One region of the Solibacillus sp. FSL R7-0682 genome, then DNA from elsewhere that is predicted to be linked to it. Evidence: predicted binding sites of a transcription regulator. Region 1 holds the regulator's gene; each other region holds the start of a gene.
What was found. Region 1 encodes CtsR, which represses protease genes until heat stress. Its sites were predicted from a motif close to ATGGTCAATAAAGGTCAAACA; they were not measured.
Positions count from the first base shown of each region.

Region 2: MKZ17_RS16500 (ATP-dependent Clp protease ATP-binding subunit) is a predicted target of CtsR. The motif match lies at 2,872-2,892, and genes of this name have one in related genera.
Region 3: clpP (ATP-dependent Clp endopeptidase proteolytic subunit ClpP) is a predicted target of CtsR. The motif match lies at 2,414-2,434, and genes of this name have one in related genera.

Region 1 covers NZ_JBBOUI010000001.1:3,891,588-3,896,100, reverse strand. The annotation lists gene MKZ17_RS19630 (aldehyde dehydrogenase family protein) at 1-948, shown strand, start outside; gene MKZ17_RS19625 (acyl-CoA thioesterase) at 1,013-1,501, shown strand; gene MKZ17_RS19620 (acyltransferase) at 1,703-1,915, shown strand; gene MKZ17_RS19615 (DUF4870 domain-containing protein) at 2,032-2,337, shown strand; gene MKZ17_RS19610 (CtsR family transcriptional regulator) at 2,502-2,966, shown strand; gene MKZ17_RS19605 (UvrB/UvrC motif-containing protein) at 2,979-3,521, shown strand; gene MKZ17_RS19600 (protein arginine kinase) at 3,518-4,513, shown strand, end outside.
Region 2 covers NZ_JBBOUI010000001.1:3,249,230-3,253,742, forward strand. The annotation lists gene MKZ17_RS16490 (beta-ketoacyl-ACP synthase III) at 1-256, opposite strand, end outside; gene MKZ17_RS16495 (YjzD family protein) at 481-678, shown strand; gene MKZ17_RS16500 (ATP-dependent Clp protease ATP-binding subunit) at 728-2,854, opposite strand; gene MKZ17_RS16505 (Crp/Fnr family transcriptional regulator) at 3,075-3,734, shown strand; gene MKZ17_RS16510 (metal-sulfur cluster assembly factor) at 3,798-4,112, opposite strand; gene MKZ17_RS16515 (prolyl oligopeptidase family serine peptidase) at 4,168-4,513, opposite strand, start outside.
Region 3 covers NZ_JBBOUI010000001.1:673,432-677,944, forward strand. The annotation lists gene MKZ17_RS03475 (gluconeogenesis factor YvcK family protein) at 1-233, shown strand, start outside; gene whiA (DNA-binding protein WhiA) at 294-1,241, shown strand; gene MKZ17_RS03485 (HPr family phosphocarrier protein) at 1,395-1,652, shown strand; gene clpP (ATP-dependent Clp endopeptidase proteolytic subunit ClpP) at 1,732-2,325, opposite strand; tRNA gene MKZ17_RS03495 (tRNA-Arg) at 2,556-2,627, shown strand; gene MKZ17_RS03500 (basic amino acid ABC transporter substrate-binding protein) at 3,521-4,306, shown strand; gene MKZ17_RS03505 (amino acid ABC transporter permease) at 4,374-4,513, shown strand, end outside.

The sequences.
Region 1 (4,513 bases):
AAGCTTGGACCGGCACTTGCAGTAGGCAATACCGTTGTATTAAAGCCAGCATCTCAAACCCCACTAAGTGCTCTTGTGATGGCACATATTTTTAAGGAGGCAGGCTTACCTGATGGGGCACTGCAAATTGTCACAGGGAGTGGCGGGGAATTAAGTGATACGCTTGTGACACATCCTCTTGTAAAAAAAGTGACATTTACGGGAAGTGGTGCAGTCGGTTTAAAAATAAAAGAAAAAGTAGGGCTTCGTAAAGTAACGTTAGAGCTAGGTTCCAATGCAGCAGTTATTGTAGAGCCTTCTACACCACTTGAAAAAATAATGGCGCGCTGTGTAAGTGGAGCTTTTGGCTTTGCTGGGCAAGTTTGTATTTCGTTACAACGTATTTATGTTCACCAATCGATCTATCATGAATTTACAAAACTCTTCGTTGAAGAAACTGAAAAATTAGCTGTAGGAGATCCGCTTGATAAAAAAACAGACGTTAGTGCCATGATTAATCCAAGTGAGGTAGAGCGCATCAAAAACTGGATTGACGAAGCAAAACAGCAAGGTGCCATTGTTGCAACAGGAGCAAAATTTACAGACCGTACATGTACGCCAACGGTAATGACAAACGTTAAAGCGCATATGAAAGTTGTTTGTGAAGAAACATTTGCGCCAATTGTATCAATCATTCCTTATAACACATTAGATGAAGCCATCGAATATGTGAATGAGTCGGAGCTTGCATTAAATGCGGGTATTTATACAAACGTTTTAACTGATGCGATGAAGGCAGCGGATTTACTTGAAGCTGGAGCGGTCGTTATCAATGATATTCCCACGTTCCGAGTTGATAATATGCCCTATGGTGGCGTAAAGATGAGTGGTTACGGAAAAGAGGGTATTAAATATGCCGTTGAGGAAATGACAGATTTAAAACTCATTACAATGAAATTAAATTATTAACAGTAGTGATTAGCGGTGTGGTATACTAGAGAGTAGCATGAAAGGCTGGAAAGGGGGGGAGTTAGTGAAGTCGACTTTACCTATGAGTTATTCTCGAACAATTCAAACTCGATTAGTACTACCACCAGATACGAATCATCATCAATCAATTTTTGGTGGGAAAGTTTTAGCATATATTGATGAAATTGCGGCAATTGCTGCGATGAAGCATGCACAAGGTGAAGTGGTGACAGCATCCATTGACTCGGTAGATTTTATTTCGGCCGCTTACGCAGGGGATATGATTGAGCTAGAGGCCGTTGTGTCTGGGACAGGTCGTACATCGATGGAAGTTTATGTTCGGGTTGTTTCACGCAATATTAAAAACGGTGCGAAGAAGTTAACGACAGAATCTTTTGTAACGATGGTCGCGATTGACGAAGAGGGAAAACCAAAAGAGGTTCCAGGTATTGAGCCTGAGACCGATTTCGAACGTCATTTATTCGAAACGGGTCCAATTCGTCAAGAGCACCGGAAAGAAAAACGTGCCTTATCAAAAAAAAGACGCGGGTAATCATGATAGGGGGTGTCCAGCTAGTAATAACTGAGCGACATCCCCTTTTAAATTAGCTGTAATAATGAAATCGATTATATAGTCCATAGAAATGAGTTTTAGTATAACTTCTAAAATTGACGATATTTGTAATTTATTTTTTGGCATTGTATCATATGGGTAAGATTGCATTCATTATTTACTAGAAAAGGACGTTGGATGATGAAATTTCATGTAGGCCGTTTAAAATTTGTTTTACCATTATCGTTAGGTGTAGCAATTGCTTCCTATATTATGCTTGTGAATAATTATGAAGAAGTAGTTGGGCGGGATCGTATACTTATTGTTATTGGAGCAGCGATATTAACAGGGATTATTTCGTATTTTTTATTTCCTCAAGAGGGAGATAATCCAAAAGATCGTGGACCATATTAACAAGGCTTTTACTAATTTCAACCTCAAAAGAATATTAAAATTTTATATAAAATATGAATCTTTTTTGAACATTATCCGTAAATTAATTAACGAAAACAAAGTGAGGTTGATTATAAATGGAATCTAAATGGTCAAAGGTAATTGTTCACGCAAGTGCATTTTTTGCTCCCTTTTTAGTACCGATTCTATTTTTCTTAATAAGTACAGATGATGATGTGAAGCGTATTTCCATTCAAGCGTTATTATTCCAAGTAGTATTTGGTATTTTAATTGCTATTGCGGGCTTTTTATCATTCATTTTAATAGGATTACCATTCTTATTAGTATTTTTAGCAATCTTCTGGATTGCCCCAATTATTGGTATTGTTAAAGCGATATCTGATAGTGATTGGAACTACCCAATTGTTGGTCGTTGGGTATAACATCGGAAAAAGCCGTGAAATCTGTTAGTACAGGTTTTACGGTTTTTTTTCGTTTTATTAGGGAAGAGAACATTTAAGCGTGATTATTTGCAAAGTGAAATTTATGTATTGTATATTTAAGTCAAAGATAGTCAAAGTCAGTTGTAAGAGAGGTGACAGACAGCATGAGGAATATATCTGACATTATTGAAGGGTATTTGAAAGAGGTTATTGAATTAGATGGTCAAGGACATATTGAAATTAAGCGAAATGAATTAGCGAAGCAATTTGCTTGTGCACCATCGCAAATTAACTATGTCATTAATACACGGTTTACAACTGAGCACGGATATTATGTAGAAAGTAAACGTGGTGGTGGCGGCTATATTCGAATATTGCGTGTGACGATCCATTCGAAAAAAACCCTTTTAGATGAAATGGCTACACAAATTGGTGAGGCCATTGCACAGATGAATGCAGAGCGAATTATTTATCGTCTATTCGAGGAAGAGATTATTACTGAACGTGAGGCGATTCTTATGAAGGCTGCAATGGATCGAGCAACGTTACAATTAGGATTGCCGTTACGAGATCAAATTCGTGCACGTATTATGCAAGCGATGTTAAAAACGATTTCCTTTGAGAAATAGGGGTGTTTTCACATGATTTGTGAATATTGTAAGCAAAGACAGGCAAATGTTACGGTGACACAAATTCAAAATGGTCAGCAAATGGAGCGACATTACTGTGATGTTTGTGCGGAGCATTTTCATCCATTTCAATTCCAGACAACAGAAGAGCCAGCATCTTTTCAGCAACTGATTTCAAACTGGTTTAATTTTGCTCCTTCAGCAGCGAAGAAGGAAAATGCTGTGGCAGAAGGGCAGCAGAGTAATACCTGTCCAACTTGTGGGTTTACGTATCGCCAATTCCTTAAGAAAGGGAAGTTTGGCTGCGAAAATTGCTATGAAACCTTTTATAAGCAATTACCTCAGCTACTAGAGCGAATTCAGGCAGGGACAAAGCATGTAGGGTTTGTGGAAGAGGTACCCTCATCTGAAAAAATCGAACAAAAAATTTCACAGCTTCGTGAGCATATGCAAGAAGCAATCGCAGAAGAACGCTTTGAGGATGCAGCGAAAGTTCGTGATGAAATACGTTTATTAGAAAGTAAAATCCCTCTAAAAGGAGAGGAGCGGACATGAATATCGAGCATTTTTTAACGAATGCCAATCCACGATGGATGCAAAGTGAAGGTGCTTCGGATATTGTCATCAGTACACGTATTCGACTTGCTCGAAATATTGCAGGTACGCGCTTTCCGATTAGTTTTAACGAACAAGAGGCACAAAATGTAGAAGAAAAATTGATAAAGGCCTTGCTTAGCATTGAAGAAAATCCGTATCAGTTTTCTTTCTTTCAAATTAAAGATATGCCGCTTTTGCAACGACAAATTTTAGTGGAAAAGCATTTAATTAGCCCAAATTTAGCAAATAGAAAGAAAATCGGTTCGTTTTTTTTAACAAAAGATGAGTCGATAAGTATTCTAGTGAATGAAGAGGATCATATTCGAATACAATGTTTAGCTCATGGTATGAATTTAGAGGAGGCATTCAGGGAGGCCCGTAAAATAGACCGTTTCTTAAGTAAGCATATAACCTATGCATATCAAGAGCAATACGGTTATTTAACAAGCTGCCCAACAAATGTCGGTACAGGTTTACGTGCTTCTGTCATGCTCCATTTACCTGCCCTTACCCTTACGAAACAAATGAATACATTAATTCAAATGATGACGCGACTAGGAATGGTTGTTCGAGGGATATATGGTGAAGGTAGTGAAAATTTAGGCAATATTTATCAAATATCCAATCAAATCACGTTAGGGAAATCGGAGCTTGATATTTTACAGGAGTTACGTGATGTTGTTGAGCAAGTTATAAAAAAAGAACAGCTAGCCCGAAAAAAATTACTAACAAGCGCTCCTTCTATATTAGAAGATCGCTTGAGTAGATCGCTTGGCACATTAAAGTATGCCAAAATTTTATCCAGTGAAGAGGCCGCAAGTTGTTTATCCAACGTGCGTCTAGGGGTAAATTTAGGATTATTAGAACCGATTTCACAAAGTCGACTAAATGAATGTATGTTACTGATGCAACCAGGATTTATTCAACAACATGTAGGTACAACACTTCAA
Region 2 (4,513 bases), 640 kb from region 1:
AGTTTTGATCTTGTGTGACAGTTGCAACGATAATTAAGCCAAGCTGATCCGCTGAAATCCCGGCATCTGTAAGTGCTTTTTCTGCTGCTTTAAATGCTAAATCAGATGTCTCTTCTCCTTCAGCAATATGACGGCGTTCAATGCCCGTACGTGTACGAATCCATTCATCCGATGTATCTAAAAATTTTTCAAAATCTGCATTTGTCATTACTTTTTCGGGAACATATTTGCTAATCCCGATAATCCCTGCATTCATTCATTTGCCCCCTTGTTTTCAAACATTCCCCTTTAAAAATAACACTAATTATTAGTAGTTGGTCATAATTATAGACGATAAATTATTTGAAAACAACTATAATATTTTTGACAACTTGAGGAAAAGTTGTATTCACTCTTTTATTTTTAGGTTAAGCTATGGTATGATATTGAAGATGTATTTTCATAATAACGATAGAAATAAATTCAGGTGGGGTGAATTTGATGCAATATATTATTACTTTCTTCTGGTCATTCCTATTAGTAGCAATGTTAAACTACGTAGTAAGCTCTGTAATGGGTGTAGACTTTAACTTCATGAATGGCGTAATTATTTCATTAGTATTCAGTGTATTAGTAATTATCATTGCTGCAGTGATTCCAAACGAATCAACTCCAGACGCAGAAGCTGAACATCATTAATTAAAAAAACACAACCCATGCATAGTTTGCATAAGTTGTGTTTTTTGTTTTATTTCTTAATTTTTATCTCGCCATTTTCTATTAAAATCGACAATGTTTCTCCAGCAATAACCTCACCTTTTAACAACTCCCGCGCTACAATCGTTTCTAAGTGACGTTGCACAAATCGTTTTAACGGGCGGGCACCGAATTGCGGATCGATTCCGTTTTCCACAATCCAATCCACTACATCATCTTCTACATCTAGCGTAATTTCCTGCTCTGCAACACGCGCTTGTAGCTGTTGCACATATTTCCAAGCAATCGCATGGAAGTGCTCATTTGTTAAGGCATGGAACAGAATAATATCATCCATTCGGTTAAGTAACTCTGGTTTAAAGTGCTGGCGTAAAGCTGCTAGTACAAGGGCTTCTGCTTCCTCACCTTGCTCTAAAAGGTACTGAGACCCAATATTGGACGTTAAAATGATGACCGTATTTGTAAAGTTCACCATCCTACCTTGGCTATCCGTAATACGTCCATCATCTAACATTTGCAGTAAAATATTTGCAACATCTGGATGTGCCTTTTCAATCTCATCTAATAAGACAACCGAATATGGATTACGACGAACTGCTTCTGTCAGTTGGCCACCTTCTTCATACCCTATATATCCCGGAGGTGCTCCGACTAAACGAGATACCGAATGCTTCTCCATATATTCACTCATATCGATACGTATGAAATGATCTTCCGAATCAAAAAGCTGTTCTGCTAATGCTTTAGCTAATTCTGTTTTCCCCACACCAGTCGGTCCTAAAAATAAAAAGCTACCTATTGGCTTGTTCGGATCCTTAATACCCGAACGCGCACGCCAAACTGCCTCTGTTACATAAGTTACTGCATCATCCTGACCTACTACTCGCTCATGTAATGTATCTTTTAAGCGTAGTAATTTTTCGCGTTCTCCTTCTACAAGCTTCGTGACCGGAATGCCTGTCCAACGTGAAATGATTTTTGCAATTTCTTCCTCTGTCACTTCTTCACGTAACATACGATTGCCTTCTGTATCTTTTAATTGTCGCTCCAACTCAGCAATTTCTTTTTCAAGTCTTGGAATTTGACTGTATTGCAATTCACTAACTCGTGCTAAGTTACTGTTTGTATACATAAGGTCTTCTGCCTCAGCGACAAATTTCTTCAACTGGTCTTTTTTATCTCGAACAATTTGTAAGCCATTTTTTTCAAACTCCCATTGTTCTTTCATTGTTTCCATCGATGCTTCTAACTTGTTAATATCTTCACTTAAAATTTCAAGGCGTTTTTTACTTGCTGCATCGTTTTCCTTCTTCAATGCTTGTTCTTCAATTTTCAACTGTGTTAATCGACGTGTTGCTTTATCGAGCTCTTGAGGCATTGATTCAATTTCAATACGAATCATTGCACATGCTTCATCAACTAAATCAATTGCTTTGTCCGGTAAAAAACGGTCTGTAATATACCGATCCGATAGCTGAGCTGCTGCGATAATTGCACGATCATGGATGCGGACACCACGGTGATGCTCTTCAAATCGATCTTTAATACCACGTAAAATCGAAACAGTATCTTCAATAGATGGCTCACGCACTAATACTTGCTGGAAACGACGTTCTAATGCTGGGTCCTTTTCAATGTACATACGGTATTCATCCAATGTTGTCGCTCCTATACAATGAAGCTCTCCACGAGCAAGCATCGGCTTAAGCATGTTCCCTGCATCCATCGCACCATCTGTTTTCCCAGCGCCAACAATTGTATGGATTTCATCAATAAATAAAATAATTTGACCATCGGAATCCTTTACTTGCTTTAAAACTGCTTTTAAACGTTCTTCAAACTGACCACGATAAGATGCACCTGCAATTAATGCACTCATGTCCAACTCGTATAAAAGTGCGTCCTTTAATCCTTCAGGTACGTCTCTGCGTACAATTCGTTGAGCTAAGCCTTCTACAATTGCCGTTTTACCAACACCTGGCTCTCCAATAAGCACTGGATTATTTTTCGTTTTACGCGATAAAATTCGAATGACATTTCGAATTTCTTCATCTCGCCCAATGACCGGATCCATTTTTCCATTTTTAACTTGATCAATTAAATTACGTCCGTACTGCTCTAACGGTGGACGATTATCTTGCGTTTGATTAAATTGCATGAATGACACCCCTTATCTCTTTGACCTTTACTGACTAATTCGATTATAGGTAAAAATTGATCAAACTACAAATAATAATTCTCATTATTTTAACTTATTTATCAAAAAAGTTATGGTATGATGATGGCACAAGATAAATACATTTTTTTACACTTTTATTCTTGTTCGAAAGGTGTGATTTTTTATCGAAACGGTAGTAGCAATTCCTTCTGATATTGCGTTGTTATTCAAAACAAAGGGAATAACATTAAAAATCGAGAAAGGTTCCCATATTTTTCAAGAAGGAGAACGAGCAGATCATGTATTCCTTATAAAAAGCGGTTCCGTTCAAGTTAGTAAAGAAACCGAAAGCGGGAAAGAACTAACAATTCGTATTTGCGGGAAAAATTGCTTGATTGGTGAAAGCCTTATGTTTTGCAAATTTACTTCCCACTCTACAACAGCCAAAGCACTAGAAGTTTCAGAAATTTACTCATTACATAACGATCAACTTGAGGCATTTATTAACGAACATTCAACATTAATGATTGACTATTTAAAATGGATTCAAACAGAAAATATTAAAAATCAAAGCAGACTTCGTGATTTAGTACTACACGGAAAAAAAGGCGCGCTTTATTCGACCTTAATTCGTTTAGCCAATACGTATGGACATTTTAATTCCACGAAGGAAGTGGCTATTAAAATCGCCTTAACAAATACAGAAATCGCCAATTTATGTGCGACAAGTCGAGAAATGATTAACCGTATGTTAACAGATTTACGTAAAAAAAATATTATTACAATGGAAAAAGGGTATATTACGATTAACGACTTAGATTATTTAAAGCAAGAAATTGATTGTGAAAACTGTCCATTGTCCATCTGTCGTATAGATTAAATTTATCAATGCATATTAAAATCCCGCTTCATTCCTAAATTTAGGAATAAAGCGGGATTTCTATTAACGTATACCTAATGCCATTTTTGCATAGCGAGACATATTGTCCTTTGACCATGCTGGCTGCCATACGATATCTACTTTCGTTTCTTTTACTTCTGGTAGCTCACCTAATGCTGTTTGCACTTGGTCTACAATTACCGGACCTAATGGGCATCCCATTGATGTTAATGTCATTGTTACAGTAGCAAGACCTTCATCTGTTAAATCAACATCATATACTAAACCTAAGTTGACAATATCAATGCCAAGCTCTGGATCGATTACGTTTTCTAATGCACCTAACATGCTGTCTTTCATATCTTGATCAATCGCCATATTAAGTTTCCCCTTTCACAATAGTGTTAAGCTTTATCATATCAGAACCGATGATTTATGCCAAATGTTGTGCTAAAAATTGAGTTACTTGCAGCATTCCTTCTCGAGAAACAGTATGCCCTGCTTTTGGCTCCGAAATGTACTGGATTTGTTTCATCGAATTTATTTCTACTAAATGCTCATAATACTCGTGACTCATGTTAAATGGAACAACGGCATCTTTTTCTCCGTGCCAAAAAATGATTGGACACTGTTTCCATACATCTTCATGTTCTTCAAAATTAAATGGGGCTAGTTTTGCAATAACCGCTTGCTGCTGTTCATCTACAATTGGCAAAGTAATACCCTTTGCCTTTAGTAGCTCAACTTGATATTGTGCAAGTTTCGTATAACTAGTTGTG
Region 3 (4,513 bases), 3.2 Mb from region 1:
GAGTGCCATTTATTGAATCTATTATAATAAACGAAAAAGATATTCCTTCGACTATTTATAAAAATTACCGTCAAGAAAATGCAGAGCCTGTTCAATTTGATATAGAAAAAATTGAACAAATGGGCATAAAAATAATAAAAAAAGAAATTGCGATTATTCAAAATGGCGTTGTCCGTCATGATGCAAAAAATTTAGCAGATTGGCTTTGTGAGTATTCGCTACAAAAAAACTAAACAACACGTTGAAATAGTAAGCTAATACTTACATAGTTTGCTAAAGAAGGGGGAACATATATGTCATTTGCATCTGAAACAAAAAAAGAGCTCACGCAAGTCGAAGCGGATGACAATAGTTTAAAGGCTGAGGTGTCCGCCCTTATTCGAATGAATGGTTCATTAAGCTTTACGAATCGTCAACTAAGCTTAGATGTTCAAACTGAAAATGCCGCAATTGCAAGGCGTCTTTACACAATAGTTAAAAAACTATATCCCTACAATGTAGAATTACTCGTTCGAAAAAAGATGCGTCTGAAAAAGAATAATGTATATATTTGCCGTGTACGTGAAGGCGCAAGAGAAATATTAGCAGACTTAGAAATTGTCTCAAATTCATTTGAGTTTAATCATACAATTTCAGAAGCAATTATTCCTAAAAACAATCAACGACGCGCATATTTACGTGGCGCATTTTTAGCAGGTGGATCAGTCAATAATCCTGAAACATCATCATATCATTTAGAAGTGTATTCTTTATATAAGGAGCACGGAGAAGCACTTGCTAACTTAATGAATCATTATGACTTAAATGCGAAGACAATTGAACGAAAAAAAGGATATGTAACTTATTTAAAGGAAGCAGAAAAAATATCAGATTTTCTTAATTTAGTTGGTGCTACACAAGCGATGCTGAAATTTGAGGACGTTCGTATTGTGCGCGATATGCGTAACAGTGTAAACCGAATCGTTAACTGTGAAACAGCGAATTTAAACAAAACGATTGGTGCTGCGTTACGACAAGTTGAAAACATTCGCTATATTGATAATGCAATCGGTTTAGATCAACTACCTGAAAAGTTACGTGAGATTGCAAGATTACGAGTAGAATATCAAGATGTTACATTAAAGGAATTAGGCGAAATGGTTTCGACGGGTGTTGTAAGTAAATCAGGTGTTAATCACCGCCTACGGAAAATCGATGAAATCGCGGAAGCAATTCGTCGTGGTGAGCACGTTATTAAATAAAGACTCCATCCTTGGAAGTTTTAATAACCCGTGAATGCGCGGAAAAATTTGATAGCGATTTCATCAATCGCGTATTCTATTATTGTTCTTTTCGAATAATTTAGATAAGATGAAGTATATAGCGATGAACGGTTTTGAAAGGGAGTTTTTCAAATGGTCGAAAAAAAAGTTGAAGTAAAGCTGAAATCAGGTTTACAAGCAAGACAGGCTGCACTTTTTGTACAGGAAGCAAATCGATATAAATCGGATGTTTTTTTACAAAAGGAAGCGAAAAAGGTAAATGCGAAATCAATTATGGGGATTATGAGCCTGGCAGTAGCTAAAGGTACAATTGTAACCCTAAGCGCAGATGGTCATGATGAGGAAAAAGCAATTAATGCATTACAAGCGTTAATTGAAAAAGAAAATTAAACATTAACAACAAAATGAAAGCAAAAAAATGAGTAATTTTGATTTAACTTCAAAATTACTCATTTTTAATATTAAGGAATTATTTGTTTAATTGATTACGTTCGAAAATTTTGTCAATTAAACCATATTCTTTTGCTTGCTCAGCTGTCATGAAATTATCACGATCTGTGTCACGTGCTAATGTTTCGTAATCTTGACCAGTGTTCTCAGCCATGATACGGTTTAATTTTTCACGTAAGAATAAAATGCGACGAGCTGCAATTTCGATTTCGGTTGCTTGACCTTGTGCGCCACCAAGTGGTTGGTGAATCATTACTTCTGCGTTTGGTAATGCGATACGCTTCCCTTTAGCACCAGCAGATAATAAGAAAGCACCCATTGAAGCAGCCATACCGATACAAATTGTTGATACATCAGGTTTGATGAAATTCATTGTATCGTAAATTGCCATACCAGATGTAATTGAACCACCTGGAGAGTTGATGTATAGGTGAATATCCTTATCTGGATCTTCAGCTTCTAAAAATAAAAGCTGTGCTACGATTGAGTTTGCTACGTTGTCGTCAATCGCGCTTCCTAATAAAATGATACGGTCTTTTAATAAACGTGAATAAATGTCATACGCACGTTCACCGCGATTTGTTTGTTCAATAACTGTAGGAATTAAGTTCATTAAAAAATCCTCCTTCTGTTAAAGGCTTTATTCGTATACTTATGCTGAAATTGGTAAGACATTCAGCTGTAAACCTATCATACACATATTAGTCAATGATGGTCAAATATAAAGTCTGATTTTTATGATTGAAAACTACGCATTCCCTTTGTATAATGGGAAAGTCGACTATTTCATTTGTAAAATGACTTTTCGCATGTTTTTGCAGCGCCCTTAATAAATTATAATATGTCCTCGTGGTGTAATGGATAACACTGAAGATTCCGGTTCTTCCACTGGGGGTTCGATTCCCTCCGAGGGCGTCATGTTATTTTTAGAACAAGTTTAGACACTTTAAATACCTAAAATAGGGTTTGAGGTGTCTTTTCATATTGATGAGATATCCCTTTTATATGAATGATGTATTGCGTGTTCATACAACTTTAGTATGCTTATATGTTCCAATTGTTGATTTTAACTCTAAGTTAATTAAACCGATAAATATCGCTAAATGAAGTGAATTTACAAGCGCATCGTATTCCCGGTTAGATGCAAAGTAATTGTATAACTAAATGTGTTTTTAAAACGTGAAAAAGGTGTTTATTAACACTTCTTTTTATAAATTTCCCATTCATTTCTAATTTAAACTACGGAAAAAAAAATTCCCTATAAAAAACAATCAAATTTTAAAAATAATACTTGAAAAATAGTTCTATAATTAGTACATTTATAAATGTTGTAATTTTGTCTATAAGAAGTAAAAATCTCTTATTACAAAACGAAACATATTTTATATATGTCCTTTTATGGGCACCATTTTACTGTTTTAATATACTTTTTAATACCAATTGTAGAGATAGCTTAGCAGCCTATTGTCTACAATGGGAAGTGAAGTTTTATAGGGGTAAAAAGAATCACTGTACCGTTTCTTTTTATCCCAAATTCATTTCTTATAACAAAAAATTAGTGAGTAAGCACAACACAAGTTCAATGTGTTGTGTTTTTTTGTGTTTCAATGAAACCTTAAATACATTCATCAATGAATAAATATTTATATGTGTGTTAGAAACTTCTCTATTTGTTTATAAAAATTCATTAAACTGCAATAATAATCAATTTTTTAAAAATTTAATGTTGTATATTAATTGTGGAATTAATATAATAGAAAAAGTTATTAATCATGCATAAATATTTTTACAACTAGGAGGATTTAATAATGAACAAACATAAACTGTTTAAATGGATGCTACCATTTGCAACAGCATCAATGATTTTAACCGCTTGTGGTGCAGATGATAATTCATCAAATACAGGTGAAGGCAAAGAGTATACAAAAATATCAGCTGGTACAGAGGCAACTTATGCACCGTTTGAATATTTAGATGATAAAGGAAATGTTGTTGGATTAGATGCCGATATTTTAGCGGCAATCGGTGAAGAAATGGGTATCGAAACAGAAATTAAAAATGTCGGTTGGGAGTCAACATTTAGTCAAGTAACAACAGGGGAGCTAGATTTAGGTGCAGCGGCGATTACAATTACCGATGAACGAAAAGAAAGCTATGATTTCACTGATCCATATTATGAAGCAACTTTATTAATTGTTACGAAGGAAGATTCGAAGATTGAATCCTACGAACAGTTAAAAGATAAAAAAATTGCTGCACAGATTAACACGACAGGTCATATTGCAGCACAAGAGCTACAAGGTGTAGCTAGCTCAAAAATTTTAGCCTATGAAAACTTTGCAGTCGCGATTCAAGAAGTAATGAATGGCTCTGCAGAAGCAGCGATTGGTGATAATGCAGTTGTACTTGATTACTTAAAAAATAATCCAGATTCAGGCTTAAAAGCTATTGAAGATGATTCATTTGAAGTAGATTACTTCGGCTTTATGGTGCAAAAGGGAAATAAGGAATTACTAGAGCTTTTAAATGAAGGCTTAAAAAAAATTAAAGAAAACGGTAAGCTTGCTGAAATTACAGGTACAGAAATCGAGTAATGTCGTTCAAATTTTATGTGGAAATTTAGTCCGCTTAGAAGGGCTCTAAACAATTGGAGGGTTTCAGATGGAAATTTTTGATTTTTTCCGTTGGGATATTATCTGGAACTACCGTGAACTATATGCAAAAGGCTTATTAGCAACAATTATTTTGACAGCATGTGGTTATATTGGTGGTGTGATTTTAGGTCTATTTTTAGGATTAGG